DNA from 3 places in the Streptomyces sp. NBC_00076 genome. Region 2 is predicted to be linked to each of the others. Evidence: riboswitches for the same ligand, from Rfam matches in the RefSeq annotation. Region 2 holds a riboswitch; each other region holds the start of a gene.

Region 1 (10,177 bases), 1.5 Mb from region 2:
CTCGCGCCATCTCTACCTTTCGGTCAGAGATAGCTCCGATGAATCTCTGTGAGTCGTACGAGCCAGGAGGCGCGATGCCCAGCCCGTCCAGCCGTCGTTCCAGCCGTCCGTCCAGGCGTACGGTACTTGCCACCGGCTCCGCGCTCGGCGGGACACTGCTCGCGGGAGGCCTGCCCGCCCCGGCCGCGGCGGCGAGCTCCGCCCCGCAGGGCTCCGACCCCTGGCGCACCGTCCTCGACGACGCCGACCTGGTCTGGCAGCGGATGCCGAAGACCTGGTACGAGGGCCCGTATCTGGGCAATGGCTTCCTCGGTTCGGGGATCTACGCCGAACCGGGCACCGAAGCCGACACCTTCCAGGCCGTCCGTTTCAACGTGCAGCACTCCGAAGTCCAGGATCACCGCCCGCAGTTCGGGTCGCTCTTCGGCCTCGCACGACTGCCGATCGGCTACCTGACACTGGAGCCGGTAGGCACGATCACCGGCCTCGACTGGCGACTCGGACTGCACGACGCCGAACTGACCGGCACGCTCACCACGGGCCGAGGCACGCTCACGATCCGCGCCCTGGTGCACAACTCCCGCTCCGTGCTGGCCATCGAGGTGACGCCGAGCGAGGGGGAGCGCGACTTCACGTGGGAGTTCCACCCGGCGCAGGCGATCAGCCCGCGCGCCGCGTTCAAGCCGATACCTCAGGGGTACGAGGCCAACCCGCCCGCCCAGACGGGGCTGTACGACGGCATCTCCGCCGCCGTGCAGCCGCTGCTCGCCGGCGGGCAGCACGTCACCGCGTGGCGGGAGCGCACGCGGGGGCGTGCTCGGACGTTGTACGTGCATGTCGCGCACTCGTATCCGAAGCCGACGGCGCTCGGGCGCGCGCTGGCCGCGGTGCGGGACGCCTCGAAACTCTCGTACGACGCACTGGCGGTGGCGCATCGCGCCTGGTGGCACGCCTACTACCGGAAGAGTTTCCTCTCGCTGCCCGATGCCCGCATGCAGCGCTTCTACTGGATCCAGCTGTACAAGACGGCGTCCGCGGCACGGCGCGACGCGCCCGCGATGGCCACGAGCGGGCCCTGGCTGGAGCCCACGCCATGGCCGGCGACCTGGTGGAACCTGAACGTGCAATTGGAGTACTGGCTGATCCACGGCTCCAACCACCTCGAACTCGACGCCGTGACGAGGGCGTTGAGTGAGTTCCGGGACAACCTCAGGGCGGAGATGGCGCCCGCGTACCGCGCCGACTCACTGGGCATCCCGCGGACCACCGACGCCTCGCTGGTCAACGGTGGCGCGACGGACCCCGCACTGGGCTACGGCGTCGGCATCCCCGGCCAGGACCCGCCGACTCCCGAGGTCGGCAACCTCACCTGGGCCCTGCACAACGTCTGGCTCAGTTATCGCCACACGATGGACGAGTCGATCCTCCGCGACGTCCTCTTCCCTCTCCTCCGCAAGGCGATCAACTACTACCTGCACTTCCTGGAGCCGGGCGCCGACGGCAAACTGCACCTGCCGGCCACCTTCTCGCCCGAGTACGGGGGCAACTCACGGGACTGCAACTTCGACCTGATGCTGCTGACGTGGGGCTGCCGCACCCTCCTCGATTCCGCCGAACTCCTCGGTATCGACGATGAGTTGGCGCCGCGCTGGCGAGACGTCCTGACCCGGCGGGTCGCGTATCCGACCGACGACAACGGCTTCATGATCGGCGCGGACATCCCCTTCGCGAAGTCGCACCGTCACTACTCACACCTCCTGGCGGTGTACCCGCTGTACGAACTCACCGGCCGTACGCCCGACGAAAAGGCCCTGATCGAGAAGTCGCTGGCGCACTGGGTGGGCTTCGAAGGCGCCCTCCAGGGCTATACGTTCACGGGCGCGGCCTCGATGTCGGCCATGCTGGGAAAGGGCGAGGACGCGCTCAGCTACCTCGGACAGCTGATGACCCGCTTCATCCAGCCCAACACCATGTACAAGGAGTCGGGCCCGGTCATCGAGACCCCCCTCTCGGCCGCCCAGTCCCTCCACGACATGGTCTGCCAGTCCTGGGGCGACACCATCCGCGTCTTCCCCGCGCTGCCCGCCGCCTGGGCGGATCTGGCGGTGCACAACTTCCGTACCCAGGGGGCGTTCCTGCTCAGTGCCGTACGCAAGGACGGGGTGACCCGCTGGGTCCGGCTGGTCAGCGAGGCGGGCGCCCCCTGTGTCGTACGGCATGGCGTCCCCGGCCCGATCGAGGTACGGAACGGGGGCGGGAGGCCGCTGCGCTACGAGTCCTTGGGTGATGGGACGATCCAAGTCGCTCTGCGCAAGGGCGAGTCCGCCCTGATCACCGCCAAGGGCGACCGTCCCGACCTGCGGATCACCCCCGTCGAGCCGAACGAGGAGGCGCCGCGCTGGGGACTGCCCGCATGACCGGCGCGCGACCGCACGTGGCAGCGCCGCGTGCTCCTGTCTCGTTCGCGTGTGACCGGTGAGCGGACGGTGATCCGGGTCACCTGGCGGGGGAGAACGCGATCACGCCAGGTGGGGCGGTATTGGCGGTGGACCCGACACACGGTACCGTCGCTCTGATATCGACGACGGCACACGGAAGCCGGTGAGAACCCGGCACGGTCGCGCCACTGTGGACGGTGTCCCCCGAGGGGGCGCACCGCGAGTCAGACCCGTGGCCGTCGTCATGTGCACCACCGAGATGGGACGCGAACTCCCAGAGGAGGCCCTGCCATGGCTCAGCATGTCGCCCAGCCGACAACCACCACGCCCGTCGTTCCCGCCAAGCTCCCGCTGAAGGCCATCGCCCCCTGGGCGGTCTTCTTCGGCATCCTGATGCTGGTCCTGCTCTACTTCGTCGGCGCCGAACAGGGGGCGACCTCAGTCGTCTCCGGCGGGGACGTCCACGAGTGGGTTCACGACGCCCGCCACCTCCTCGGCTTCCCCTGCCACTGATCTAGGGACGCCGCACACCCCATGAACTCCGCGACAGTAAGAAACCTGCTCGTTCGGGGCATGCTCGCCGGCCTCGGCGCCGGCGTGCTCGCCCTGATCGTCGCCTACTTCCTCGGTGAACCGAATGTCGACAGCGCCATCGGTTTCGAGGAGTCCCATGCCCCCGCCCACGAGCACGAGGTCGAACTCGTCTCCCATTCCCTGCAGTCCACCGCGGGCCTCGCCACCGGCGTGCTCATCTACGGGGTGGCGTTCGGCGGCATAGCCGCTCTCGCCTTCTGCTTCGCGCTCGGCCGCGTGGGCCGCTTCACCCCGCGGGCCACGGCGCTATTGCTGTCGGGGGCCGCGCTGCTCGCCGTGTACGTCGTTCCGTTCCTGAAGTACCCGGCCAACCCGCCCGCGGTGGGGGACCACGACACCATCGGCAAGCGCACCACGCTGTACTTCCTGATGATGGTGCTCGGGGTGCTCCTCGCGGTCGCCGCGGTGATCGCGGGCAAGCGGCTCGCGCCGAAGCTCGGCACCTGGTACGCCACCGTCGTCGCCGTCCTCGGCTTCGCCGTCGTGATCGGGCTGGCGTACGCGTTCCTGCCCGCCATCAACGAGGTGCCGAGCGACTTCCCGGCCGCCTTGCTGTGGCGGTTCCGTCTGTCGGCCCTCGCCATGCAGATCACGCTGTGGGGAGGTTTCGGCCTAGTCTTCGGTGAACTGGCGCAGCGGCTGTTGCACCCGAAGCCGGCCACGGTGTCCGCGGGGACGACCGTAGCCGCTCCGTAATGACGCGGGGCCCGTTGGGCCGGCTTCGCTCAGTGGTCCGCCACTGCCTCGGCCGAGTCCAACGGGTGCCCGAGCCGCAGGTTCCAGCGGCCAACGCGTCCACTGATGGTGGTGGCCGTCAGCGGTGGCACGTCGAGACGCCAGAAGGCCGCTGAGGGCGCTCCCAGCACGTGGACCACCGCGGCCCGCACGACCTCCGGCTCGACGACGGCGAGCGTACGGCCGCCCGCGTCCTGGGAGGCCGCGAGCCAGCGTGTCACCCGCTCGCACATGTCCTCCACGGACTCCCCGCCGTGTGGCGCGGACGCGGGGTCGGTGAGCCAGCGGGTCACCGCCTCCGGCTCACCGGCGCCGACCTCGGCCAGAGTCAGGCCCCGCCAGCGTCCCACCTCCAGTGCCGCCAACTCCGCTGCCTGCGCGCCGTCGAGACCGAGTGCGGCAGCCGTCTCCTGACAACGCACAGTGGGAGAGACCACGACACGCACGGCGGCCGGCAGGGACGCCGCCGCGGCACGGGCCCGCGCCGCCCCGTCGGCGTCGATCGAGCCCCCGTCGTCGAAGCGGGCCTGGCGCAGGGACGAACTCATCGCGGGTGAGATGAAGGTGACGCGAGCGGTCACGTGGTGGCTCCTCCTGACGCGGTCAAGGTGTGCGGGTCTCCACCCGGTACGGCACATGCGTGTGCCGGTCGGCAGAGATGGTCGGCCGTCCACCGACCGGGCCCGACGCGTGCAGCCCTTGACGGGTGTGCACTGCTCGCCGTGCGCCCCCAACTCGCCGACCGCGCGGTCGAGCTCTGCGGGCGCGGCGGCGATGTCGTTGAGCGCGACGGAGACGCGTAGGCCTACGCCGCGGTCAGGTGCCACACTGTGCGGCGCTTCGGTTATGCGTCGGCCTTTGCGGGCTGCTCCTCGGCCTGCTTCGGTGCGGCCTGCTTGGGTGCGGCCTGCTTCGGTGCGGTCTGCTTCGGCGCGTCGGGAGCGGTGTAGAAGACGGATGCTCCCTGCTTCGAGCGCTGCGCCTGGCTCTTGGCGACCAGCCCTTCGAGTGTCGTGCGCACCACGGTGGTCTTGACGCCGCGCTCGGGGTGGGACTTGTCGAGGGCAGTCGTGATCTCCGCTGCCGAACGCGGTTCCTTCTGCTCGGTGAGGTGGCGGCGGACCAGGTCGACAAGCGTCGGCTGGGCCGACTTCGCGGCTTCGGGCTTCCCCGCGGGCTTCTCGGCAGCGGACTTGCCGGCAGCCGTCTTCCCGGCAGTCGCCTTGCCGGCGACCGCCTTGGCGGCAACCGACTTCCCCGCCGGCGCCTTGGCGGCAGCCGGCTTCTCGGCAGTGGACTTGCCGGCAGTGGACTTGGCTGCGGTCTTGCCGGCTGCGGCCCGGCCGGGCTGAGGGGCGGTCTTCTTCGTTCCCGCTCGCTTGCCTGTGCCGGACCCGGTGGCCGTCTTCTTGCGGGGAGCGGGTACCGCGACACTGTCCGAAGGGACCGCGGGCTGCGCGGATGCCGGTGCTGTGCCGATCGCCTGCTGGATGTTGGTCAGCACCGAGTGGTCACGCTGGAGGGCCGCCAACTGCTCCTGCAGCGTGGCGATTTCCCCACCGATGCGTTCTTGCTCCTTGGTGTTGCGTTCGAGGTCGGTGGCTACCTGGGTGGTGTACTGCGATGTCAGTTCGGTCACTGAGGTGTTCTGCGACATGAGTGCACAACCTTTCCTCGGCTCGAGGCCGGAGTCGAAGGGACTGCCGCACGAGTGTGTCTCGGACGATGGCTACGGGGCGGCAGTCACATACAAGGCGCAGTGCCCTGTCGTAGCGATAGTACGGACAACAAGAGCGGGTTGTTCTCTTCGCGCAGATCCCCGCACTGACATCAGTGTTCTGTGGGTGATGGTGGGACCCGTGCACGCGAGTCGTCCAACTGCCCGGCGGACCGTGCCGGAAGCCATGTCTCCGGTGCCGGCGGCCGGTGTGCGAGGATCCCTCGGCAGGTGGCGACGGAGACCGTAGCGGTGACATCAGTGCGTGACTCAGGCCACAGGAACTCCTTCCGTGTCGCGGAGAGAAGTGGTCGTGAGGGATTCAGAAAACGATGTGCGCCGCCGAGTGCGCGAGGGGGACCGTGAGGCGTTCGCCCAGCTGTACGAGGAGTTCGCCCGAGCCGTGTACAACCACGGGCTGCGCTTGACCGGCGACTGGTCGACGGCCGAAGAGATCATGTCCGACACGTTCCTGACCGCGTGGCGGACCCGCGAACGTGTGCTGGAGGACGGCGGCTCCCTGTTGCCCTGGCTGCTGGGCATCGCCACACACAAGGCTGACAACGCCCGCCGGGGAGTGCGCAGACGGCAACTGTTCCTGGCACGTCAGCCGCAGCCACGCGTGGAAGAGGATTTCGCGCCCCGAACAGTCGGGCGCATCGACGACGCACGGTACCTGCGCGCCGTCCAGGCCTCCCTGGGCCGACTCAGACGCCAGGAGCGGGAGGTTCTCGCCTTGTGTGTCTGGTCCGGCCTGGACTACCAGCAGACGGCCGAAGCCCTGGGCATCGCCGTGGGAACCGTGCGTTCCCGTCTGTCGCGTGCCCGCAAGAAGCTCGCCCGACTCGCGGCAGAAGAGCGGGAACCACCCACGGCCCGCGGAGAGATGACAAGTGCGGCCGCGATCGCGGCCCTGCCCGTACGGGAGGAGCTCACATGAACGACAAGGCCACGGGGGCTTCCCCTGAGCGCCACGGCGACCGTGACGAGATCGCCCGCCTGCTGCCGGCCCCTGCCGACTGGGACCTTCCGCGCGAGCAGCACCTTCGGCACAAGGACCTTCTGATGCATCACATGGACCACGACCAGGTCACCCGTACCCGGCCCGCTCGTCGGCTGCTGCGCCCCGCGGTGCTGGCGCCGGCGACCGCCCTGGCCCTGGCCTGCGCCGTGACCGCGGGAATCACACTGACCGGCAGTGACCGGGGGCCCGCCGGCACCGCGTCGCACCGTGCGGCCACCGACATGCAGCCCGCCGCCGCGCTCCTGGACCGGATCTCCGACGCCACGGAGACGCGCACCGACCCCACGGTGCGCGACGACCAGTTCGTGTACACCCGGGAGAAGCTCCAAGGAGCCGACCTGACCAGCGGGAAGGCTGTCCTCGACCCGTTGGTGGAACGTGAGGTGTGGGCCGCACAGGACCCGAGGCCCCTGCGGAAGCTCGGCCTGATGCGCGAGGACGGTGAGACCCTCCCCATCAACGCCGAACTCGGTGACACCAACGGCACACCGGCCGGCATCAACAGGCCCACCTACCACTGGCTCAGCTCACTGCCCGCCGACCCCGACAAGCTGCTGACCTATCTGTACGCCAAGACCCCGCATCCCGAGGGCCGGGAACGCGACCAGGCGGTGTTCGAGCAGATCGGATCCCTGGTCGGCGGGGTGATGCCGCCCCGTACCGCCGCCGCCCTCTACCGGGCCGCGGCGAAGATCCCCGGTGTCACCCCGGCCCCTCAGGCCCGCGACGCGATCGGCCGCAAGGGCCTCGGCATCGCCCGCGACGACACACGCTACGGCCTGCGCACCGAGTGGGTCTTCGACAAGAAGGACTTCTCCTTCCTCGGCTCCCGCACCTATCTGACCAAGGACGCCTCATACGCGAAGGCGGGCGCGCTGCTCTCCAGCGAGGCCGAACTGGAACACGCCGTCGTCGACGCAGCCGGCCGGCAGCCGGGCGACGCACAGCGCGCACAGGACGAGCGACAGGACTGACCGTCACCGGGCGCCGCGCGCGGCGGCCGAGGGCCGCCGCGCGCCGGCGCTCAGACCCCAGTCCGCTCCACGGGAATCCACAGCTCGGCGTCCGCCTGCGCCGCGTCCTGCGACAGCCGGGTCCGCAGGATCTCGGGCCCCGGACGGCTCCGGTACGGGTTGGACGGGAACCACTGGGTGAACACGTCCCGCCACAGGTACTGGAGTGCCTGCGGAAACGGCCCGGAGTTCTTGAAGACGGCCCACGTACCGGCCGGGACGGTGAGCGAGTCCATGTCCTCAGGCACGGCGGCCCGGGTCACCACGCCATGGTAGTAGTCGAGTTCGGTTCCCTCGGCCCGGCTCTCGTCCAGGTTGTCGCTCACCGCGACGATCCCTTCGGGCGCCTGATCTGACAGGCTCTGGATCCGCTGAAGCGTCTCCTGGCCGATGCCGCGGATGAAGGCGGCGATGGCCGGGTTCATCCCCTCGTGCACGAGGGGGACCCGCGCCTTCCTGCCGACCACACGGAATTCCTCCTTCTCCACGACCCTGTACCGCATGCTGCTGCTCCCTTCGACGATGAGGCGGAAGGACATCCGTGGCTGGGACTGCAGACTCGCACCGCCCCGCCTGGCCTCGCCGGGTCCGACGCCGTGCATCGCGCGGAACGCACGCGCGAACGCCTCCCCGGAGGTGTAGCCGTAACGCACCGCGACCTCCAGCAACGTCCGCTCCCCGGCCAGTACTTCGGCACCCGCGACCGTCAGCCGTCTGCGGCGGATGTATTCCGACAGCGGAATCCCCGCCAGCGCGGAGAACAGCCGACGGAAGTGGTACTCCGACGTCACCGCGATCCGCGCCAGGTCTGCCACCTTGATCCGCTGATCGAGGTGGCGCTCGATGTGCTCCATGGCCTGGTTCAGCCGCTCCAGCACCCCGGTCTCCTTCCCTTTCGATCACTCACGTTAGGAAGGACCCACCCTGCCGGACCCGACATCCTGTGCCCGGTCCGGTCGGGTGCGCCGGCCCCCGGAACGGTTCCGCTGTTCGGCGGGTCCCCTTCGAATTTCCCGTACCGGCGGCTTGCCGGGCCGGCCGGGGTGGCGCGCGGGGTTACCGTCGGCGGCATGGTCGGTGATCGCCGAGGGTGGCGCCAGTGTGTGCTGAGTGGGGCCGTGTTCGCCGTGTGCATGGTCGGTACCACGCTGCCGACACCCCTCTACGGCCTCTATCAGGAGAAGTTCGGGTTCTCCGAGCTGACGGTGACCGTGGTGTACGCCGTGTACGCCTTCGGGGTCATCGGAGTGCTGCTGCTGGCGGGCAACGTCTCGGATGCCGTGGGCAGGCGGCCGGTGCTGCTGGTGGGCCTGGGATTCGCGGCGGCGAGCGCTGTCTGTTTCCTCTGTGCCACCGGGCTGGCCTGGCTGTACGCGGGGCGGTTGTTGTCGGGTGTGTCCGCCGGTCTGTTCACCGGGGCCGCCACGGTCTACGTGATGGAGTTGGCGCCCGAAGGCGGCACGTCCCGGGCCACTTTCGTGGCGACCGCCGCCAACATGGGCGGGCTGGGGTGTGGACCGCTGCTCGCCGGAGTGCTCGCCCAGTACGCCGTCGCACCGCTGTACCTGCCGTTCGCCGTACACCTCGCTTTGGTGACCGCCTCGGTCGCCGTCCTGCTGTGGCTGCCGGAGACCGTGGACGAGGCCCGGCCGTTGAGCACCGTACGGCCGCAGCGGCCGGCCCTGCCCCCACAGGTGCGGGCGGTGTTCGCGCCGGCGGCGATCGCCTCGTTCGTGGGGTTCGCGTTGTTCGGGGTGTTCACCTCGGTCAGCCCGGCGTTCCTCGAGCAGTCCCTGGACGTGGACAACCACGCCCTGAGCGGACTCGTCGTCGCGCTCGCGTTCTTCTCCTCGACCGCGGGGCAACTGGCGGTCGGCCGGGTCGGGACGGAACGATCGCTGCCGCTGGGCTGCGCGGGGCTCTTCGCCGGGCTGGCGCTGCTCGCCGGCGCGCTGCGGTGGGACCTGCTGTCGCTGGTGGTCCTGAGCGCGGTCGTCGGCGGGTGCGGGCAGGGGCTGGCGTTTCGCGGGGCGCTGTCCGCAGTGGCCCAGGTGTCTCCCGCGGACCGCCGCGCGTCAGTGATCTCGACGCTGTTCGTGGTGGCCTACACGGGCATCTCGGTACCGGTGATCGGTGTGGGAGTACTGACGGGGCCGATCGGCCTGGAGGACGCCGGGCTGGTGTTCATCGCGTGCATGGCCGTCCTGGTCTCGATCGCGGCCGTGTACCTGCGCCGGCGGCCGGTAGGAGCGAGGGCGTGAGCGCGTACGGAGCGCCCGTCCCGCGTGTGTGCGGGAGGGGCGCTCCGGGTGGCACCTACGGTCGTCCAGGCGGCGCTGTCTCCCCGCCGGGCGGCGTCGCCGAGCCCGGCGGGAGTGCTCACCTCGTCATGGCCTCGCGTACGAGTGCCGTGTCGACGAACTGTTCGAAGCGGACGATCAGTCCGCCGCGTACGACGAAGTGGTGGGCGACGCGCACGGCGATGTCCTTGCCCGTGGCCTTGTTGGTGGCGGTGTAGCGGGCCAGGACCACGACGTTCTCGCCGTCGACGACGTAGGTGTCGTCGTGGGCCGTCCAGTCGTCCCACTCCTTGCCGAGGCGCTCCATCACGTTCTCGGTGACGCCGTCCGGCGTGCGGTAGGTGCCGGCGAGCGGG
Region 2 (10,177 bases):
GCGACCATGCCGCCGTGGTACTGGAAGTAGTCGTCGGCGTCCACGAGGTCGTGCTCGCGGGTGTCCACGTTCTTCGCGGCCACCGCGATCCGCTTGAACGCCGTCTCCATGTCGCCGCGCGCGGCCCGCCCGTCGAGCCCGCGCCCGTAGGCGTAGCCGCCCCACACCGCGTACACCTCGGCGAGGTCGGCGTCGCTGCGCCAGTTGCGGGCGTCGATCAGCGGCAGCAGCCCGGCACCGTACGCGCCCGGCTTGGAGCCGAAGACCCGGGCGGTCGCGCGCCGCCGGTCACCGTGCTCGGCGGTGTCCGCGTCGGCGTGCGCGCGCACGTAGTTCTGCTCCGGTGTCTCGTCCAGCTCCGCCACCGCCCGCACCGCGTCGTCGATCAGCCCGACCACATGCGGGAACGCGTCCCGGAAGAAACCGGAGATACGGACCGTGACGTCGATGCGGGGCCGGCCCAGTTCCGCCGGCGGGACCACCTCGAAGCCGGTCACCCGGCGCGAGGCGTCGTCCCACACCGGGCGGCAGCCCAGCAGCGCGAGGATCTCGGCGATGTCGTCGCCCTGGGTGCGCATGGCGGACGTGCCCCACACCGTCAGGCCCACGGATTTCGGGTACTCGCCGGTGTCCTGGAGATAGCGCTGGACCAGCGAGTCGGCGAGCGACTGGCCGACCTCCCAACTCAGCCTGGACGGAATGGCCTTGGGGTCGACGGAGTAGAAGTTGCGGCCGGTCGGCAGGACGTTGACGAGCCCGCGCGTCGGGGAGCCCGACGGGCCGGCCGGTACGTAACCACCGCTCAACGCCTTGAGGATGTGGTCGATCTCGTCCGTGGTCCGGGCCAGCCGCGGTACCACCTCGGCGCAGGCGAACTCCAGCACGGCGACGGCGGCGGGGAGTTCGGTGCCGAGCACCTCGCGCACCAGCGGCGCGCTCTCGGCGACCGCCCAGCCCCGCTCCTCCATGCCCTCGGCGAACCGCCGGCACAGCTGCTCCAGCAGGTCGACCGCGTCGGCCGCCGAACGGGCGGGCCCCTCGACGAGGTCCGTCAGCTCCACCGGCACCTTGAGCGGCGCTCCCGGCTCGGCGAGCAGCTCCTTCTCCACCAGTCCGAAGTGCTCGGCCAGCGACGCCCGCAGGCCCGGCAGCGCGTTCGCCTGCCCGCCCCACACCTGGGACGCCCGCAGCACGGCGAGCACGAGGTTCACCCGAGGCTCGCCGACCGGACCGCCACCGAGGATGTGCAGACCGTCCCGGATCTGCACGTCCTTGATCTCGCACAGATAGCCGTCGATGTGCATGACGAACTCGTCGAAGGAGTCGTCGTCCGGCTGGTCGTCGACATGCAGGTCGTGGTGCAGCTCGGCCGCCTTCACCAGCGTCCAGATCTGCGCCCGCACAGCCGGCGCCTTCGTCGGGTCCAGGTCGGAGACGAGCGCGTACTCGTCGAGGAGCTGCTCCAGCTTGGCCAGGTCGCCGTACGTGTCGGCGCGGGCCATCGGCGGCACCAGATGGTCGACGACGGTGGCGTGCCCGCGCCGCTTGGCCTGGGTGCCCTCGCCGGGGTCGTTGACGATGAAGGGGTAGATGAGCGGGAGTTCACCGAGTACGGCGTCGGGGGCGCAGCCGCCGCTGAGCCCGAGCCCCTTGCCCGGCAGCCACTCCATCGTGCCGTGCTTGCCCATGTGGACGACGGCGTCGGCGCCGAAACTGTTCTCCAGCCACCGGTAGGCCGCCATGTAGTGGTGCGACGGCGGCATGTCCGGGTCGTGGTAGATCGCGATCGGGTTCTCGCCGAAGCCGCGCGGCGGCTGGATCATCACGACGACGTTCCCGAACTGGAGCGAGGCGAGCACGATGTCGTCCCCGTCCACGTACAGGCTGCCCGGTGGCTCGCCCCACGCGTCCAGCATGCCGTCCCTGAGGTCCGGGGCGAGCGTGTCGAACCAGGCCCGGTAGTCGGCCAGCGGCACGCGCGCCGGGGCGGCGGCCAGCTGCTCCTCGGTGAGCCATTCGACGTCGTGGCCACCGGCGTTGATCAGCCGGTGGATCAGCTCGTCGCCGTTGTCGGGGTGGCCCTCGACGACGTATCCGGCGTCCCGGAGCGAGTCCAGCACCCGCACCGCCGAAGCGGGCGTGTCCAGACCCACGGCGTTGCCGACCCGGGAGTGCTTGGTCGGGTACGCGGTGAAGACCAGCGCGAGCTTCTTCTCGGCGTTCGGCTTGTGCTTCAACCGCGCGTGCCGCACGGCGATCCCGGCGACCCGCGCGGCCCGCTCGGGGTCGGCGACGTACACCGGCACGTCGGCCGTGTCGTCGTCGACCCGCTCCTTGAACGAGAAGGGGACGGTGATGAGGCGTCCGTCGAACTCCGGGATGGCGACCTGCATCGCCGCGTCCATGGGGGACAGGGCGGCGTCCGACTCGTCCCAGGCCTTCCTGGAGGACGTCAGACACAGCCCTTGCAGCACGGGGACGTCGAGGTCGGCGAGGGCTCCGATGTCCCAGGCCTCCTCGTCACCGCCGGCCGAGGCCTGCGAGGCGTGGGTGCCGCCGGCCGCGAGGACGGTGGCGACCAGGGCGTCGGCCTTCTGGAGGATCTCGTACAGCCCGGCGTCCGCGTCGCGCAGCGAACCGCAGTACACGGGGAGGGCGTTGACGCCCCTCGCCTCGATCGCGTCGCACAGCGTGTCCACGAAGGCGGTGTTGCCGCTCAGCTCATGGGCCCGGTAGAAGAGCACGCCGACGGTCGGACGGCCGGCCTCGAGCGCACGCTCTCCGTGCACCCCGAACTCGGGCATCTTCCGCGGCTCGACGAACCCCTCACCCGTCAGCAGCACGGTGTCCGACAGGAAGCGCGCCAGCTCGGTGAGGTTGTCGGGCCCGCCCTCCACGAGGTACCGCAACGCCTCGGCCACGACTCCGGCGGGCACCGACGACTCGGCCATCAACTCCGCGTCGGGAACGCTCTCCCCGCCCAGCAGCACCGTCGGGACACCGGACGCCTTCAGGGCCGCCAGCCCGTCCTCCCAGGCCCGCTTGCCACCGAGCAGTCGTACGACGGCGACGTCCGCGCCCTCGAGGAGTCCCGGCAGTTCCTCCGTGACGTCCACCCGGGTCGGATTGCCGATCCGGTACGAGGCACCCGAAGCGGCCCGGGCCGCCAGCAGGTCCGTGTCGGCGGTCGACAACAACAACACTGTGCTCATGCGGGCGCTCCCGGTGGAATGAAAGGCAGTCCTTGCGGCGCGCCGGACTCGATGAGCCGCCACAGCGCGTCCGTGTCCGCGTGCTGTTCGATCAGGTCGCCGAGCCGGTCGAGCTGCTCCTCGCGCAGCGCGGCGAACGAGGTGTCGGCGGCCGGCACGAAACGGCGGCCCGCGGCGGCCGCCACCTCGCGCAGGAAGGCCCGTCTGAAGCCGTCCGACTCCAGCGAGCCGTGCCAGTGGGTGCCCCAGGTCTGGCCGACCCGGCAGCCGTCCAGGCTGTGCCCCTGGCCGTCGGTGAGGAACGTGTCCCCGCCCGTGACATCGGCGATGCCGTGATGGATCTCGTACCCCTCGACCCGCTCGCCGAGGGCCTCCCCGACGGGCCGGGTGAGGGTCTTCTCGCGGGCGAACCGCACCCGGACGGGCAGGATCCCGAGCCCGTCCACATGCCCGCGACGGCTCTCGACGTCGTCCTCGATGTGCTCGCCGAGGACCTGGAAGCCACCGCAGATGCCGAGGACGGGCCGTTGCTCGGCGGCCCTGCGCCTGATGGCCTCGGCCAGCCCCCGCTCGTGGAGCCACTCCAGGGCACGGACCGTGCCCCGGGTACCCGGAATCACCACGAGATCGGCGTCGGCCAGCTCCTCGGGCCGGTCCACGAACCGCACGACGACGCCGGGTTCGGCGGCCAGCGCGTCCACGTCCGTGAAGTTGGACATGAGGGGGACCGCGCAGACGGCGACGCGCAGGACGTCCTCGCCGACGGGCGGGGAGAGGTTCGACTCCCGTACGGTCCCGCGCAGCGAGACACGCAGCCCGTCCTCCTCGTCGATGCCGAGGCCGTGCCGGAAGGGCAGGACGCCGTAGGTGTGCCGCCCGGTCAGCCCGTGCAGCATGTCGAGCCCGGGCTCCAACAGGCTGACGTCCCCCCGGAACTTGTTGACGAGGAACCCGGCGACGAGTTCCTGGTCCTCGGGCGAGAGCAGCGCGACGGTCCCGAAGAAGGAGGCGAAGACGCCCCCACGGTCGATGTCACCGACCACGAGCACGGGAAGCCGCGCATTGCGGGCGATGCCCATGTTCACGATGTCGGTCCGCCGCAGGTTGATCTCGGCGGGAGAGCCGGCCCCTTCACAGATCACCGCGTCATACGTGCCCCGCAACTGAGCGAGACAGTCGAGGACGGTCCCGAGAAGCTGTTGCTGCCGCCCACCGTGATAGCCGCGAGCACTCAGCTCCCCGACCGGCTTCCCCAGCAGGACGACCTGACTGCTCTGTTCACCGCCCGGCTTCAGCAGCACGGGGTTCATCGCCGCGGTCGGCTCCACCCGGCAGGCCTGAGCCTGCATGGCCTGCGCCCGCCCGATCTCCGCGCCCTCCCGCGTCACGAACGAGTTGAGGGACATGTTCTGCGCCTTGAAGGGCGCGACCTTGACGCCCTGCCGCACCAGCCACCGGCAGATCCCCGCGGTGACGACGCTCTTGCCGGCGTCGGAGGTGGTGCCGGCGACCAGAAGACCACCGTTCATGGCGTACGCCCCTTCGCTCGTTCCCCGGTCACGAGTCGTGCGGCGAGTCGTGCGGCGACGCTGACGACGAGCGCGAGCCGGCCGACGCGCCCCGAGAGGCGTACCGCCCGTTCGACGTCGTGCGACGTGACGGCCCGCCCTTCCCCGTTCAGCACGGGCCGGTGCTCCACCCGGCCCCCGTACGACAACGTCCCGCCCAGCCGCACCCCGAGGGCGCCCGCGAACGACGCCTCCACGGGCCCCGCGTTGGGACTGGGATGCTGTGCCGCGTCGGCCCGCCAGGCGCGCACGGCACCTCGCGGATCGGGTCCCGCGAGCGCCGCGAGGACGGCGGTCAGCCGCGCCCCCGGCCAGCCCGCGACATCGTCGAGCCGCGCGGACGCCCATCCGTAGCGCCGGTACCTGGGCGACTTGTGACCGACCATCGCGTCGAGGGTGTTGACGGCCCGGAACCCGAGAAGCCCGGGGACCCCGCCGACCGCTCCCCACACCAGCGCCCCCACCACGGCGTCGGAGGTGTTCTCGGCGACCGACTCCACGACCGCGCGCGCGATCCCGTCGGCGTCGAGCGCCTGCGGATCCCGCCCGCACAGATGCGGCAGCCGCGCCCGCGCCGCGGCGACATCCCCCGCCTCCAGCGCACGCCCGATGCTCCGGGCCTCCCGCGCGAGCGACGTCCCGCCGACGACCGCCCAGGTGGCGGCGCCGGTCAGCGCGACGGAAGCGGCGGGTGAGGTACGTACGGCACGAACGGCCGCGGACCCGAGCGCGACGGCGCCACCGGCGCACACGACGGCATGCAGAGAGCCCCAGCCCCGGTGGTCCCGCCACAACACCCGTTCCACGGCACCCGCGGCCCGCCCGAACAGGGCGACCGGATGCCCACGGCGAGGATCACCGAGGAGCAGGTCACCGAGGAGGCCGGCGGCGGCGCCGTACGCGAAGACGCGATCGGCACGCATGGGCTCAGCCGACCGCTGTCACAGACAGGGCGCAGCTACGGGATCTCGAACGGCAGCCGAGCATGGCGATATGTCCTCACTCAGGGTGTCCACGCCCTGGTTCGACGAGACCGGCGGCGAGAGTTCCTGGCTCCCGGGGCTTTCTACCCCGGTGACAGTGGCGGGACCGCGCCGGACTCGCACCGGCTTCCTCTTCTGCCGCCGTACATGGCCCCGGCAGTCCACCACGCACTTGGAAGGGCCGTCAACTTGCCGTTGACCTGCGAAGGGAGAGTGTGCTGAGACCCACACGCGCGCGGTCACAGCCGTCACAAAAGACATGGGGTGCGGGACGGCGAACCGTCCCGCACCCCATGTGTCGTCCGGGTGTCGCAGGTCAGGCGACGATCAGTGAGATCCCGTAGGCCACCGCGGCCGCGCACGCCGCGAAGCACGCGTACGCGCCGGTGACCGCGAGGGCGGCGGAGTCGCCCTGGGCCGTGGCCCGTTCGCGGCGCGACAGGCCCATGATGCCGAGGGTGAACAGGGCCACGAGGGCCACGGTGACCACGAGGCTGACGCCGAAGACGGAGCCGAGGGCCGCCCAGTCGATCTTCATACTGCTTCTTCCTTCGTGCCGGTGGGTGCCTGGGTGACCGGGCTCAGACGGTGGTCGTGGCCGGCGGTGTCGCGGCGTCGGTGGCCGCGGCGGTCGGGGCCGGGATCGTGGCCGTGAGCTCCTCGGTGACGGTGCCCGCCGGGGGCGGGGTCACGGCGGCGATCGCTGCGGTCACCACACCGGCCGGCTCACCGGTCCCGCTGGGCTCGTTGACGTTGCTCGCGTCGACGACCTCGCGACGGGAGACCTTCCAGATGGCCGCGCTGGAAGCGATCAGGAAGACGGCGACGAGGGCCGTGCCGTAGTCCCCGAGCCCGGTCACGTACTCGGCGAGCGCGCCGACCAGGGCCGCGGCGGGCAGGGTCAGACCCCACGCCACGAACATCCGGGTCGCCGTCGACCAGCGGACGACGCCGCCCTTGCGGCCGAGGCCCGCGCCCATCACCGAACCGGAGACCGAGTGCGTGGTGGAGAGGGAGAAGCCGAGGTGGGAGGAGGCCAGGATGACCGTGGCCGCGCTGGTCTGGGCGGCGAAGCCCTGCTGCGGCTGAAGGTCGGTCAGGCCCTTGCCCATGGTGCGGATGATTCGCCAGCCGCCGAGGTAGGTGCCGAGCGCGATGGCCAGGCCCGCCGACAGGATGACCCAGGTGGGCGGGTCGGAGTCGGGGGCGACGGCACCGCCGGCGACCAGGGCCAGGGTGATGATGCCCATCGTCTTCTGCGCGTCGTTGGTGCCGTGGGCCAGGGAGACCAGGCCGGCGGAGGCGATCTGCCCGGCGCGGTAGCCCTTCTCGGCGGCCTTGCCGTCGGCCTTCCGGCCGAGGGAGTACGACAGGCGGGTGGCCAGCATCGCCGCGAGCCCCGCGACGATCGGGGCCGCGATCGCCGGGATCAGGACCTTGGTGACGAGCACGTCACCGTGGACGGCGCCCGTGCCCGCCGAGGCGATGGTGGCGCCGATCAGACCGCCCATGAGGGCGTGCGAGGAACTGGAGGGAAGACCCACCAGCCAGGTCAGCAGGTTCCAGAGGATCGCGCCGACCAGGGCGGCGAAGATGACCTCGGGACGTATTCCGCTCTCGTCGACGAGACCCTTGGAGATCGTGTTGGCGACCTCCACGGAGAGGAAGGCACCCACAAGGTTCAGCACGGCGGACATGGCCACCGCGACCTTGGGCTTCAGTGCGCCGGTCGAGATGGTCGTGGCCATCGCGTTGGCGGTGTCGTGGAAACCGTTCGTGAAATCGAACGCGAGTGCGGTTACGACCACAATCGCGAGGATCAGCGAGAAGTTTTCCATTTACCCAGGCAATCGTTCGAAGTCATTGGCCGGACGAACGTAAGTAACCTGAATGAACGGAAGATGAACTGAAGCAGGCCACACGGTGTCCGGGAGCGATGGTTATCGCACCGCCGGGTCCGGCCGAGTCCCACCGGACCCGTGCGGCCCAAGTGCCCCTTGGTTACGCGCCCCTGGCGAACTTTCTGAGCTCGTTCAGGGATCCGTTGAAGAGGTTCTGGTCCCCCGGCAGGCCGCCCCTGTTGGCGTATTGCCAGAGCGTCCAGAACGACCATCCCGTCGGCAGAGCTCCCGCGTCCGCGGAGTCGTAGCGGGCCACCCACAGGGCGTGGTTCGCGGCGAAGGCGCGGCTGCCGCCGGTGCAGGTGTTCCACCAGTGGGCGGTGGTGTAGATCACCGGACGGCGGCCCGTGAGCCGCTTCACCTCGCCGCTGAACGACTTGATCCAGCTGACCATCCCGGCCTTGCTCAGCCCGTAGCACTTGTGTCGCTTGTCGTACGGGTTGTACTCGATGTCGAGCGCGGGCGGCAGCGTCCAGCCGTCGGCGCTCCAGGTGCCGCCGTTGCGCACGAAGTACGCCGCCTGTGTCCTGCCCGACGACCTGTCCGGCAGTGCGAAATGGTACGCCCCGCGGATGATGCCGACGTCGCGGGCCCCGTTGTACTGCCGGTCGAAGGACGGGTTGCGATAGGTGTGGGACTCGGTCGCCTTGACGTACACGAACCTGGCGCCGTTCGTCCTTGCCTTCTGCCAGTCGACGTTCCTCTGGTGGGAAGAGACGTCGTGTCCCTTCGGTGGGTCCGCCGCCGAGGCCGGCGTCCCGGCGAGAGCGACGCCCCCTACGGCGAGCGCCGCCACGGACGCCACCAGGGCGCTCCGGCGGCGGAACGGTGTGCGATCACGGGCCATGTGTCCCCCGGGAATGGCGACGTACACGACAAATCACCCAGAGGCTACTGGAAGATCACCGAATACTCGGTGATCTCCGGCCAAGCGATCAAAGAGTCTTTATGTGGCGGTACGTGACCTTTCGGAAGGGTGGATTCCGGCCTAAAGTGCCCCCGCCCCACGGCGAGTTGACGCCGGGCCTGGCAGGATCGGCACATGGTCGAGGAGCAGCGGGACCCGCGGGGCGTACGAGGCGCGAGTGAGGGCGCACAGGATGTGCGGGAGCCGCGGGGGAGGAGTGTGCGCCCCGAGGAGGCGCATGCCTGGGAGGCGCTCGTCGCCACCGCCCGCCGGACGGTTTCCGACGGACTGGTCGTCGGCACCTCCGGCAACGTCTCCGTGCGCGTCGAGGACACCGTGCTGGTCACGCCGTCGGGCGTGCCCTACGACCGGCTCACGCCGACGGACGTCACCGGCGTCGACCTCGACGGCCGCCAGGTGCTCGGCACGCTCGTCCCCACCAGTGAGCTGCCCATGCATCTCGCGGTCTACCGCACCACCGACGCCCGGGCCGTGGTCCACACCCACGCCGTGCACGCCACGGCCGTCTCGACGCTCGTCTCCGAGCTCCCGGCGGTCCACTACATGACCGTCGCGCTCGGCGGGACCGTCCGGGTTGCCCCGTATGCGACGTACGGCACCGACGAGTTGGCCGAGAACATGCTCCACGCCCTCGTCGACCGCTCCGGCTGCCTCCTCCAGAACCACGGCACCCTCACCCACGGCGCCACCCTCGACCAGGCCTACGACCGCACGGCCCAGCTGGAGTGGATGTGCCGCCTGTGGCTGACGGCCTCCTCGGTCCCGGGGATGTCGCCGACGCTGCTGACCGAGGCACAGGTGACGGAGGCGGGGGAGCGGCTGCGGGGGTACGGACAGCGGGGTTGAGGCTGCGGGGGTGAGGCCGCAGGCCCGAGGCTTCGGGCGGCGTGTGGCCCGCGGGGTTGAGGCCACGGGTGGCATGGTCGCCTGGACGCCCGGCAAGAGCGGTCACTCCGAGCCGTCCTCCCGCTGGCCGGTGACGGGGTGGGCCTGGACACTGGACGGGTGCGCACTGTCAAAGCGACGGCCGCTGCCGTCACCGCAGTTCTCGCCGCCGGCGCGGCGAGCGTCGTCGTCGGCCGACTCGCCGGCGACGCCGCACTCAAGGCGCCGCCCGGCCTCCCCCTGCCCACGGATCCCCGGCTCACCGTGCACGCCACGGCTGCGGGCCGGATCACCGTCACCCGCGACCTGGCCGCCCTGCGCCCGGGAACGTACGGTCTCGTCGGAGACGGATCGCACGCGGTCGTCGGTCCCGTCCTCGGCACGGAGACCCGCTCCGCGGACACCGTCGTACGACGCCTGGAGCGCGTCACTCACGGCACGGTGAAGCCCGGCGACAAGGTCTGGCTCACCCCGAGCCTCCACGTCGGCGACCCGGCCACCGCGCTCGGCCTGGACCACACCGACATGGACGTCCCCGGCGAACTCGGCACCCTGCCCGCCTGGTTCGTGCCCGGGATCCGGGACACCTGGGTGATCGCCGTGCACGGTCTGGGCACCACCCGCGAACACCCCATGAACATCATGGAGTTCCTGCACCACCACCGCTTCCCGGTGCTGGCCCTCGCCTACCGCGGTGACC
Region 3 (10,177 bases), 1.1 Mb from region 2:
GGCATGGCTCTCGGAGTACGGCTGGTACTGCTCGTCGCGGTGGGCATTGTCCTGACACGGTTCGGTACCCGGCTCGCCCGCCTGACCGCCCGGCCCCTGCCCGCTGCTGATGTCGAGCCCGCGGCCGATGAGGTTGTTGAGCAACGGCCCCTGGGGACCGGCGTGCAGGCTGTGGGCGCGCTGTTCGCCGTCGGTCTGGCTCTCACCTGGGCTGCTGCCGAGCACGCCTCCGCCGGTATCCAGGTCCCGCTGGCGATCCCCGTCTCCGTACTGCACCTGTTGGCCATGGCGGTATGGCTGGGGGGTCTGGTCGCGTTGGCGGTCGCGCTGTACCGAGTACCAACTGGCACGGCGGTCCCGGTGTCGGTGGTCGCACGTTTCTCCCGCCTGGCCTTCGCCGCGGTCGTCGTCCTGGTCGCGACCGGCCTCTACCAGTCCTGGCGCCAGGTCGGCTCCCTGGATGCGGTGACCACCACCGAGTACGGCAGGCTCCTCGCCCTCAAGGCCGGAGCCGTGGTCGTGGTGCTGATGGTGGCGTCCTTCTCCCGCCAGTGGACCGCGCAACTCGTCCCCGAGCCGCCGGTAGAAACCCTGCCGCAAGCCTCACCCGCACCCGCGCGGGTGGCACAGGCCGTCGCCGTCGGGGCGTCCTCGACGAGCGTGAGCACAGCGGACGGCGAGGACAGCGTGGTTCGACCGCTGGCTCCGCCCGACGCGGCCGGGGGCGCTGATTCGCCTGCCGATTCCCTGTCTGGCCCCGACGGATACCGGCGCAGTCTGCGCCGTTCGGTCGCCGCTGAAGCCGTCCTCGGTGTCGTGGTCCTGGCGATCACCACACTTCTGACCGGGACCCAGCCCAGCCGCGCCGCCGTGGAAACCGCTGCTGCGGCTACCGAAGCGCAGGCGCCCACGGCGCGGATGGTGATGGTGCCCTTCGACACCGGGATTCCGAACGGGAGCGGCAAGGTGCAGATCACCTTCGCACCCGGGCGCGTCGGCGACAACACGGTGGAAGCCGTGGTGTACGGAGCGGACGGGGGCCTCATAGCTATTCCCGAACTCCGTCTCACCCTCACACATCGGGCCCAGCAGCTCGGTCCGCTGGATGCGAAACTCGTCGACCGGAAAGGCTATTTTGCCGCCGACCGGCTGCGGATTCCGTTGTCCGGTGTGTGGACCATGAACGTCACCGTGCGCCTCACCGACGTCGACCAGGTCACTGTCGCCAAAGACGTGACCATCCGCCCGACACCGGCCTGACCGGCCGACAGGCACAGCAACGGCGGGGCTACCGGGCGCGCCCCCGGTAGCCCCGCCGCATGTCTTCCTGTTCAGACGGCCAGTGAGGAGACCTTCCCGCGGACCGGCTTTGGCTCGAGGACGCGTTCGGCCAGGAAACCGAACAGCAACCCGAACCCGGCCCACAGCACGGCATGGATGCCGATCGACGCCAGGCGGAACTCCCACAGGTCGGTCGCCGGGAAGCTCTTGGGCGTGTTGTCCCCGTGCGGCAGGACGGCCATCGCGACCGCCATCACCGCGACGAAGGCGACGCCCGCGGCGATGGAGGCGTTCCAGTTGCCCCACGCCGGGGCGAGTCTGCGGCCCAGCAGGGTCGCCGCGATGCCCAGCAGCACACTGAGGGCGATCATTCCCACGAACAGGATGGTGCGCTTGCCGATGGTGTCCGGGTTGCCGACGGCGGGCGGGTTCGCCGGGTACTTCAGGATCGGGACCAGGTAGACGAGCAGGAACCCGGCGAGCGCGGTGAACGCCGCCGTCGCCCGTGCCCCGAACCGGCCGATGCGGCCCAGCGCGAAGCAGAACGCGAGCGCCGCGATACCCCCGATGGCGATGCCGAAGACGAGCACGCCCGTGGCAAGTCCGGCGGTCGACTGCAGGGTGCGGCTGACGAGTTCCTCGCCGCCGTGTTCATGGGAGTTGGCCTCTTCGAACGCGATGGCCGCGTCGACGGGGCCTTCTCCGACCAGGAAGGCGAAGACGAAGGCGAGCACGCCGGCGGCGAGGCCGGCGAGCATGCCGCGTACCAGCAAGGTGCGTACGGTGACGGAGTTCATGGTGAGGGCTCCGTCAGTGGCAGGGGAAGCCGAGGAGGTGGCGGGCGTCGTGCACCCACTCGTGCACGCCCTCACCGGAGACCACGGCGGTGGCGCCCTGCTCGGCGCCGACGAAGTACAGCAGGACCAGCATCAGGACGCCGAAGAAGACGGCCCAGGGGGCGATCGCCCGCAGCGGCAGCGGCGTGAGGGTCTGGGTGGTGGGGGTGGGGGCGGCAGTGGACTGCGCCATGGCGAGACCTCCTCGGGAACTACGCGTCCCGCATCGTGTGGAGCACTCGACGACAGCGTTGGGTCTGACTCACCACCCTCGCCTGGCTGGCGGGGTGGCACACAGTGGCGCGACCGTGCCGGGCTTGCACCGGCTTCCGTGGCGCTGTCGTCCTTGTCGCCCCAGATGGTAGGGGCAACAGGGACTTCGGCCAACATGGCGTATGCCACCTACGATGAACCGACCTCGGGGAAAGGGCCCTTCATGACCGTCCGGCTCACGCTGCTGTGCGCCGCAGCCCCTACGGAGCGCGACGTGCGTTTCGGTGGGGACACGGCGTTGGACGAGCGGGCTATGGGGCAGGCGCGCAGAGTCGCCGGATCGCTTTCCGCGGCCACCGTCCGGCTGACGGCGCCTTCGCAGCGGTGCCGGCAGACAGCCCAGGCCCTGGGATGGGACGCCGTCGCCATGGAGCCGGCCCTGCGGGACATGGACATGGGCAGCTGGCAGGGCCGGACTCTGGACGAGGTCGCGGCCAGTGACGGTGCCGGGCTCGCCGTATGGATGTCGGATCCGCAAGCGGCCCCGCACGGTGGCGAGTCCGTGGCGCAGGTGTGCCACCGGATCGCCGCCTGGCTGGAAGAGCTGCCCGCCGATCCAGGCCGGGTAGTGGCTGTGGTCGAACAGGCCGTGGCGCGCGCAGCACTGCTGCACGCGATGGGCGCGCCTCAGCAGTCGTTCTGGCGCGTCGACGTTCCGCCAGTGTCCGCCTTCCAAATCATCGGCCGGTCCGGCCGCTGGAACCTGCGGATCGGTGCTGTGGGGAGCGTTGAGTCGCGCTAGCCGGGGGTCGGTTCGTAGGAGCTGATCGTGTACAGGGCTTCGTCGTCGATGGAGTTCTTGTCCCAGTCCAGGGAGATCCGCAGGGGGTGGCCATCGGCGGCGTAGTCCGCCTCAGCCGTGTCAGCGTCCTCGCTGCGGGCCCGATTCAGTGTCTTCAACAGCTCGCCGATGGTGGGTACGTCGCCTGGCAGATCCTGCGCCTGCCTCCGGCTGTCCTCGTCCAGCCCGACCACCTCCGCCGCCTTCCCGTTGCGCACCTTCACCCGGAACGTCCCCGCCAGGACCTGGGTGCTCGACGTCAACGTGTACGAGTACGAGGCCGGTTCCTCCCAAGTACTCATCGGCTCGTTGGGTTCGGTCGATTCGGCGGATTTCGACGAGCCGCAGGCTGCGGTCGCGCATACGAAGGCGCCGAGCAGCGCGGCCCTGGCCACGCATCGGGCACGGGAACGTCCAGCGGTCATGGTGACTCCTCGGGTCCGGTTACCGCTGTGACGCCGGACGACCCAGGAACGTTCACGGTGGTGCCTGTCGGTGCCTTGGGACGACGGCAGTGCCGCCCCAAGGCACCCACGGCGAACGTCAGCTCTCGCTGGAGGAGGCAGCTCGGCGCTTGACCAGCCACCAGGCCCCGCCGCCGAGCACGAGCAGGGCTACGACCATCACTGCGACCAGGGCGCCGGAGGACCTGCCGTCGTCCTCGTCGGCCGCCGTGTCACTGGCAGCAGGCGAGGCGTCCGACTCGCTTGCGGCGGTGGAAGGCGTGGAGGCGGCCGCACTGGGCGTCGCGCTCACCGTCGCAGTCGGGCTGGGGCTGACCGGCTTGGCGCCCGGGGCCGCGGCCTTCAGCTTCAGCACGGGAGCGGGCTGCTCGGGCTCCTTGCCGCCGGTGGGCAGCTCGATCCAGCGGGAGACCTCCCCGTCGCTGTAGGTCTCGACGGTCTTGAACGCGAGTTCCTTCGCGTCCGGCAGCTGCCGGACCTTGATCTTGTGCTCGCCGTCGACGCCTGCCTTCAGCGCCGGGCCGGCGACGGTGTAGCCGTCCTTGGTGGCCGTCAGCTTCCAGCCCTTGGGGCCCTCGTCAAGGGTGACGTCGGCGGGGGCGATGCCCTCGGGCAGGACGACGCGCAGCTCGGTGAAGCCCGCAGAGTCGGACTCGGCCTCGGAGACGAAGCTCAGGGTGACGTTCTCCGCCAGGGCCTGAGGCTTGTCGGCCTCGACCTCCGCGTGTGCGGCGGCCGGTGCGGCCAGGGCGAGCGTGGCCGTCAGCGCGACGGCACCGGCTAGGACGAAACGACGGCCGGCACACGCCAGCGGACGGGAGGAAATGGACACAGGGAAGCTCCTTGCAGACACGGGAGAATCCGGCCCCGCAGACACCAGGACCGGTGAAGGACTGGAGGGTGCTCCCGTCGCGGTGGGCCCCTGCGCACCACCACGTGCTCCAGTACTTCCTCCCAGGCCTGCGCCGCCACCGCGAAGAACGCACCCGTCCGCAGCCTGGGCAGCAGGGGCATCACCCGGTCCGGATCGGCGATCGCTCGCGGCAGCACCTGGGCCAGGGCCGCCGCAGCCGCTCTGGCCAGCGTGCGCAGCGTGCCGAGCGCCGCCGTCATCCGCACGTCCGCCCGGTGCAGCAGCCAGGCCACCACCACAGCGGCGGCCGTGTGAACCGTCGTCATCGCCGCTCCGGCGTGATGCCAGGAGTGTCCGTCACCAGTGGCAGCGGAGAGATGACCGGCGTGCATCGTGTGCTGAGGCATCACCATCGAGGTGTCGCCGTCCGCGTAGGACAGCGCGAGATGCAGCACCCCCTGCATCGCCAGCGTGGAAACGACCGTCGCGATAGGTGCGTAGCGGCGCCGCGCGAGCGGCCAGACCACCGAGAACTGCGCCACGATCAAAACAGCCACCAACCGCCAGGACACCGTGCCTTCGGCGACCGCGTGGTGCCCGAAGGTCGCGAGTACGGTGCCGAGCACGGCGAACACACCGGCTCGCGCGCACGCTCCCGCGTGGCTGGCCCGGCCTGCTCCGGCACGTTCCTTGTGCCCGGTCACGTGATCAGGTGGCACGGTCGCCCATCATCCCCTACCGGCCGGGGACCGTACGCATGCTGTCGCACCCTGTTCGAGTTCTTACGATCGCGTGGCGAGCGCCTCGGCCAGCAACTCGGGTGTGCGGGTGGCGAGGTAGAGATAGGGGGTGGGGTCGTCGGGGTCGAGGACCTCGACGCGCACGGCGCCGGGGAGGAAACTGCGCAGCACCATGAAGGCCCGCAGATCGGCCTTGTGCGTCCGCCAGGCGCGCGCTTCGTCCCCGTGGAGGGCCTCCGGCTGTCCAAGCGCCGTCAGTGGGATGCGGGCGTCGGCCACGAACAGCGTGTCGGCGGTGACCCGGATCCGTGTCGATCCCTGCCCGCTGACGTACATCCCGGCCAGACAGGTGCCGATGCTCAGCGCGATGAGCGCGGCAATGCCCCCGTAGGGAAGGAAGACCAGGGCGAGGGAGATACCGAAGAGCGCGGCGATGAGCCACCAGGTTTTTGGGGCGGTCAGGCGTTCGTCGTAGACGAGCCGGCTGGTGGAGGTCACGGGCGTTCACCTTGTCGTAGACGTCGGGTCGGGTGGGGCTGTTCACAGGGGCAGGAAGGCGCTGGCGCGCGGGTGGTACTGGAGGGTTGCGCCGGTGTCGATCTCGTGGAACCAGGCGTGCAGGTGCAGTGACCGGTCGGCCAGCCGGGCTGTGACGCTCGGATAGCTGCTGAGGGCGTCGAGTTGAGCGAGCACGTGCCAGTGCCCGGCGGCGGTGAGGTCTCCGGCCAGCGGGGCCGGATCGTCGTCGGACTCCGTGATGCCGGAGGCCGTCAGGCTGTCGTGCATGGCCGCGGTGACGACGTCGCAGTGCGAGTGGCCGCAGACGATGATGTCCGAAACCTTCAGCTCGTTGACCGCGTACTCGACCGTCCTGGACTCGCCGGTCGGCGCCTGCGCGTCGTAGGGCGGTATCACCCCTCCGTACGTGCGCAGTTCGAAGAGGTCTCCGGGCCGGGCGGCGGTGAGCAGGGCGGGCACGATGCGGGCGTCGGAGCAGGAGATGAACATCGCCCGTGGCCGGTGGTGCTGGGTGAGGCCGGCCAGGTGCAGCGTGTGGGCTGCCGCACGGGCGCGGAAGACACGCACCTGGTCGATCAGGTACTGCATGGTGCCTCCGCACTCGGTCAGTCGGACAGCCGGGCATCGATGAGCGCCTTGAACGCCTCGTACGATGCGGGGTTGGTGATCCGTTCTCCGTCGAGGAAGAACGTCGGGGTGCCCTGGACGCCCAGGCCGAGGCCGTCGCGCTTGTCGTCCTGGACGCGTCCGGCCACTTCCGGGTCGGCGAGGTCGGCGTCGAACCTGTCCATGTCCAGGCCGAGTTTCTTCGCGTAGCCGCGGAAGACGGACTCCTTCCACTCCTGCGACTCGCCCCACTCCTTCTGGGTGGTGAAGAGCTTGGTGTACATCTCCTCGAACTTGCCCTGGCGGGCGGCGGCTTCGGCGGTGCGGGCGGCGAGTTCGCCGTTGCGGTGGCCGGGCATGGGGAAGTAGCGGGCGACGAAGGTGACGCGGTCGCCGTACTCCTTGCGCAGTTGCTCCACGGCCGGGTAGTAGGCTCCGCACGACTCGCACTCGAAATCCAGGAACTCGACGAACGTCAGCTCGCTCTTCTTCGGCTCGGTGAGGCGGTGGCTGGTATCGCGGACGGGCAGCGCCTCGGCGGCCGGCTGCACATCAAGGCCGCCGCTGTTCCGGTTGTCCGGGGCGAGTAGGAGGTAGGAGCCGATGGCGAGGGCGAAGCCGGCCATGAGGACGGCGGCTGCGATCAGGTTCTTCTTCAGCTTGCTCATGGTTCCTCGGTGGGGGTAGGCGGGGCGGGTCGCCGGTCGCGGGCGTGCAGACCCGCCAGGTAGGCGTTGTAGGCGGCGAGCGGGTCGTTGTCGTCGCCGCGGTCGATCTGCCGGTCGACGCGGCGGGCCTCGCGCTGGTCGGAGCGGACCCACTGGATGGCGAGGATGATCGTGGTGATCAGGACGGGGATGTCGCCGGTGGCCCAGGCGATGGCGCCGGCGTCGTACTGGTCGTCCATCGGGTACTCGACCCAGGGCCGCTCCAGCGCCGACCACCAGCCTTCGCCGATCAGCGCGGTCGAGCTCATCAGCGAGATGCTGAACCAGGAGTGGAACGGCATGGTCAGGATGAGGACGAACAGCCTGCCCAGATGGGGCGGTCGGCGCGGTCCGGGGTCGATGCCGATGACGACCCAGAAGAACAGCAGCCCGACGGCCAGGAAGTGCACCAGCATGACCATGTGGCCCAGGTGGCTGCGCATCAGGGTCTCGAAGAGCGAGCTGTAGTAGACGACGAAGGCGCTGCCGATGAACAGCACGCTCGCCACCACCGGATTCGAGATGACCTTCACATACCGGCTGTGCAGCAGCTTCGTCAGCATTTCGCGCGGCCCGTCCGGCTCCCCCTTCGGGGCGGCGGGCAGGGCCCGCAGGGCGAGGGTGGCCGGCCCGCCCAGGACGAGCAGAATCGGCACCGTCATCGCGAGGATCATGTGCTGGCCCATGTGCACGCTGAACAGCACCTTGCCGTACGTGTTGAGTCCGCTCATCGTGGCGAGCACGGTCACCGCCAGGCCCAGCAGCCACGAAATCGTCCGCCCGACAGGCCACTTGTCGCCCCGGGCGCGCAACTTCCGTACGCCCGCCAGATACAGCAGCGCGGCAGCCGTCGTACCGAAGGCGAACAGCGGGTCGAAGTGCCACTGGGTGAACAGCGGCGTCCACGGGAAGTCGCCGAGCGGCGGCGGCATGGCGAAGCCGAGCAGCTCCTCGGTGGGTGAGAGCGCGGCGTCACCGGCGCCGGGGGCGGGAGTGCGCGACAATCCGACGGCGAGACCGATGGCTGCGGCCATGAGCAGGAGTTCACCGGCGGCGAGCCGTACGAACCCGTGCCACCGACCGTCCTTGAGGGCCGGCAGCGTGCGGCGGCGGTGCCACCAGCCGATGCCGCCCAGTGCGGCGAGCGCCGCCGCCTTGGCGAGCACCATCAGTCCGTACCGGCTGGTGAACACCTCGCCCAGGGAGGGGAATCGGACCGTGGCGTTCACGACGCCGCTGGCCGCGACCGCGAGCAGGGCCCACGCGGCGAGCGGGCTGAAGCGTCGGACGGCGTCCGCCGCGTTCTCCTCCCGGCGTGCGGCGACGATCAGGACGAAGACGAGCCCGCCGACCCACACCGCGACACCGACCAGGTGCAGGGCGAGGCTGGTGACGGCGGCGTCGTGGTTGCCCGCCGCCGAGGAGTGCCCGGTGAAGGCGGGCGGGAGCATCCCGGCGACCGCGACGACGAGTGCCGGGCGGGCCCAGCGGGCCGTGCCGATGCCCACGCAGAGCGTTGCGATCAGACCGGCGGCTCCCGCCATCAGCGCGTATGAGCGTCCCTGGGCGTCGGTGGCGACGAAGTCCGCCACCACTGCGGGAGACACGATCTCGCCGACCGGCTGGGCGAACAGGTCCGAGAGGGTGAACACCAGCGCGGCGACCGACGCTGCGGTCCACAACGCGGCAGCGGAGGCAGCCCAGTTGAGGTAGCGCAGCTGGGTCTGACTGAGCTTCTTGCCGCCCGGCAACAGGACGACGACCAGCAGCAGCGCGCCGATGGTCGCGACGGCGGCCGCGTCGGCGACGGTACGGGCAACCGGCAGGCCCCATGCGGTCGTCGCACCCGCATCCGGAATCCCGGGGATCTCGAGCGCGGCTCCGCCACCGGCCCACACCGCGACCGCCGTGACAGCGACGGCCAGACCGACCGATCCGGCCAGCACGAGCGACAGCTGCGGCAGCCGCCCGCCCCTGGAGGTGGTCTCAGTTGCCATGACCGGCTCGCCTCCGTCGTACGGCGTACGCACCCGCGGCTGCCACGGCCAGTGCGCCGGCACCCGCGAGGACAGGGACGGTCGCGCCGGAGGACTCCCCGTCGGTCTTGTCCGGCGCGGACTCCTGGGCGGCGCGGGGAGCAGACGCACCGGTCGACTCCTCGGCTCGCGGCGATGGACTCGGGTTGTTGGTCGCGGCGACGGTGAAGGTGTAGGAGCCCGAGACGGGGTGACCGTCGGCGGAGACGACCCGGTAGCCCACCGTGTACTGACCGGCGCGGGAGGTGGGTGCGAGGGCGAGAGTGACCGTCTTGCCGGAGACCTGCGGCAGGCCGGAGGCGGCCGACGTGCCGTCCGGTGAGGTGACCGCGACCTTGGCGTACTTCTGAGTCATTGCGTCGCTGAAGGTCAGCGTGACGCGCGGGGGCAGTCCGGAGAGTTGGGCCTTCGCGCCCGGACTGCTGATGTCGAGCTCGGTGTGGGCCGCGGCCTGCGGCGCGGCGACGGCCAAGGCCGCCAGAACGGCCGGTACAACAAGGGCGCGTGCCGCCGTGCGGACGGCACGCCGGTCAGTGACGTACATGAGGCGGAGCTCTCTGTGACCCCCGGCAGCCAGGCCACCGGGGTGGGAGGGACCGGCCCGCCGGGCGGCCCTCGCGTCTGGCCCGTCAGGGCAGGCGGAGCGCGCCGATCGGCGTCGGCCGGAGAAGGGCGAACGGACCGTGCCCGAGGCACGGCGGCGCCCGGCCCTCGTGCAGCCGCACGAGCAGGGCCGACATCGGCGGCGACGTGGTCTCGGGGTAGGCAGCCTGCGGGCCGGTGCCGTCACGGCCGCCGAGCAGTGGCCAGAGGAACAGCAGCAGACGCCGTACGACCAACACGAGGGACTTGCTCTGCCACAGCAGCCGCTCCGAAACGCCCAGCAGGCGGGCGATGAGCAGCAGGGTGATCAGATGGCCGGCGAGCAGCACACCGGGCGGCGGCCCGGCGGCCGCGTCATGCTCGATCAGCCGGCCCAGACCGCCGACGGAGCTGTCCTGCCCGGTCACCGCGGCGCAGGCTCCGGGCAGTGAGTAGGCGACGTGGTAGGCGAGCTGCGCGAGGGCGAGCACGCCCAGCA

What was found. Region 2 has a riboswitch for cobalamin ahead of OHA64_RS11015 (cobalamin biosynthesis protein). Riboswitches for the same ligand answer to the same signal wherever they lie in the genome.
Region 1: another riboswitch for cobalamin. It lies ahead of OHA64_RS04235 (CbtB-domain containing protein); the one in region 2 lies ahead of OHA64_RS11015 (cobalamin biosynthesis protein).
Region 3: another riboswitch for cobalamin. It lies ahead of OHA64_RS15840 (CbtB-domain containing protein); the one in region 2 lies ahead of OHA64_RS11015 (cobalamin biosynthesis protein).

What each region holds. Positions count from the first base shown of each region.
Region 1 covers NZ_CP108242.1:874,911-885,087, reverse strand. The annotation lists gene OHA64_RS04240 (glycosyl hydrolase family 95 catalytic domain-containing protein) at 75-2,417, shown strand; cobalamin riboswitch at 2,549-2,693, shown strand; gene OHA64_RS04235 (CbtB-domain containing protein) at 2,730-2,951, shown strand; gene OHA64_RS04230 (CbtA family protein) at 2,973-3,728, shown strand; gene OHA64_RS04225 (histidine phosphatase family protein) at 3,758-4,348, opposite strand; gene OHA64_RS04220 (hypothetical protein) at 4,612-5,424, opposite strand; gene OHA64_RS04215 (RNA polymerase sigma factor) at 5,819-6,424, shown strand; gene OHA64_RS04210 (CU044_5270 family protein) at 6,421-7,482, shown strand; gene OHA64_RS04205 (GyrI-like domain-containing protein) at 7,533-8,399, opposite strand; gene OHA64_RS04200 (MFS transporter) at 8,592-9,782, shown strand; gene OHA64_RS04195 (nuclear transport factor 2 family protein) at 9,901-10,177, opposite strand, start outside.
Region 2 covers NZ_CP108242.1:2,399,963-2,410,139, reverse strand. The annotation lists gene cobN (cobaltochelatase subunit CobN) at 1-3,212, opposite strand, end outside; gene OHA64_RS11020 (cobyric acid synthase) at 3,209-4,741, opposite strand; gene OHA64_RS11015 (cobalamin biosynthesis protein) at 4,738-5,703, opposite strand; cobalamin riboswitch at 5,804-5,936, opposite strand; gene OHA64_RS11010 (hypothetical protein) at 6,080-6,301, opposite strand; gene OHA64_RS11005 (anion permease) at 6,345-7,601, opposite strand; gene OHA64_RS11000 (lysozyme) at 7,765-8,511, opposite strand; gene OHA64_RS10995 (class II aldolase/adducin family protein) at 8,707-9,438, shown strand; gene OHA64_RS10990 (alpha/beta hydrolase) at 9,598-10,177, shown strand, end outside.
Region 3 covers NZ_CP108242.1:3,464,380-3,474,556, reverse strand. The annotation lists gene OHA64_RS15850 (copper resistance CopC/CopD family protein) at 1-1,260, shown strand, start outside; gene OHA64_RS15845 (CbtA family protein) at 1,332-2,078, opposite strand; gene OHA64_RS15840 (CbtB-domain containing protein) at 2,092-2,310, opposite strand; cobalamin riboswitch at 2,368-2,494, opposite strand; gene OHA64_RS15835 (histidine phosphatase family protein) at 2,506-3,132, shown strand; gene OHA64_RS15830 (DUF6174 domain-containing protein) at 3,129-3,596, opposite strand; gene OHA64_RS15825 (DUF1775 domain-containing protein) at 3,715-4,461, opposite strand; gene OHA64_RS15820 (hypothetical protein) at 4,416-5,207, opposite strand; gene OHA64_RS15815 (DUF3093 domain-containing protein) at 5,271-5,726, opposite strand; gene OHA64_RS15810 (carbonic anhydrase) at 5,769-6,335, opposite strand; gene OHA64_RS15805 (DsbA family protein) at 6,353-7,021, opposite strand; gene OHA64_RS15800 (cytochrome c oxidase assembly protein) at 7,018-9,057, opposite strand; gene OHA64_RS15795 (copper resistance protein CopC) at 9,047-9,640, opposite strand; gene OHA64_RS15790 (hypothetical protein) at 9,726-10,177, opposite strand, start outside.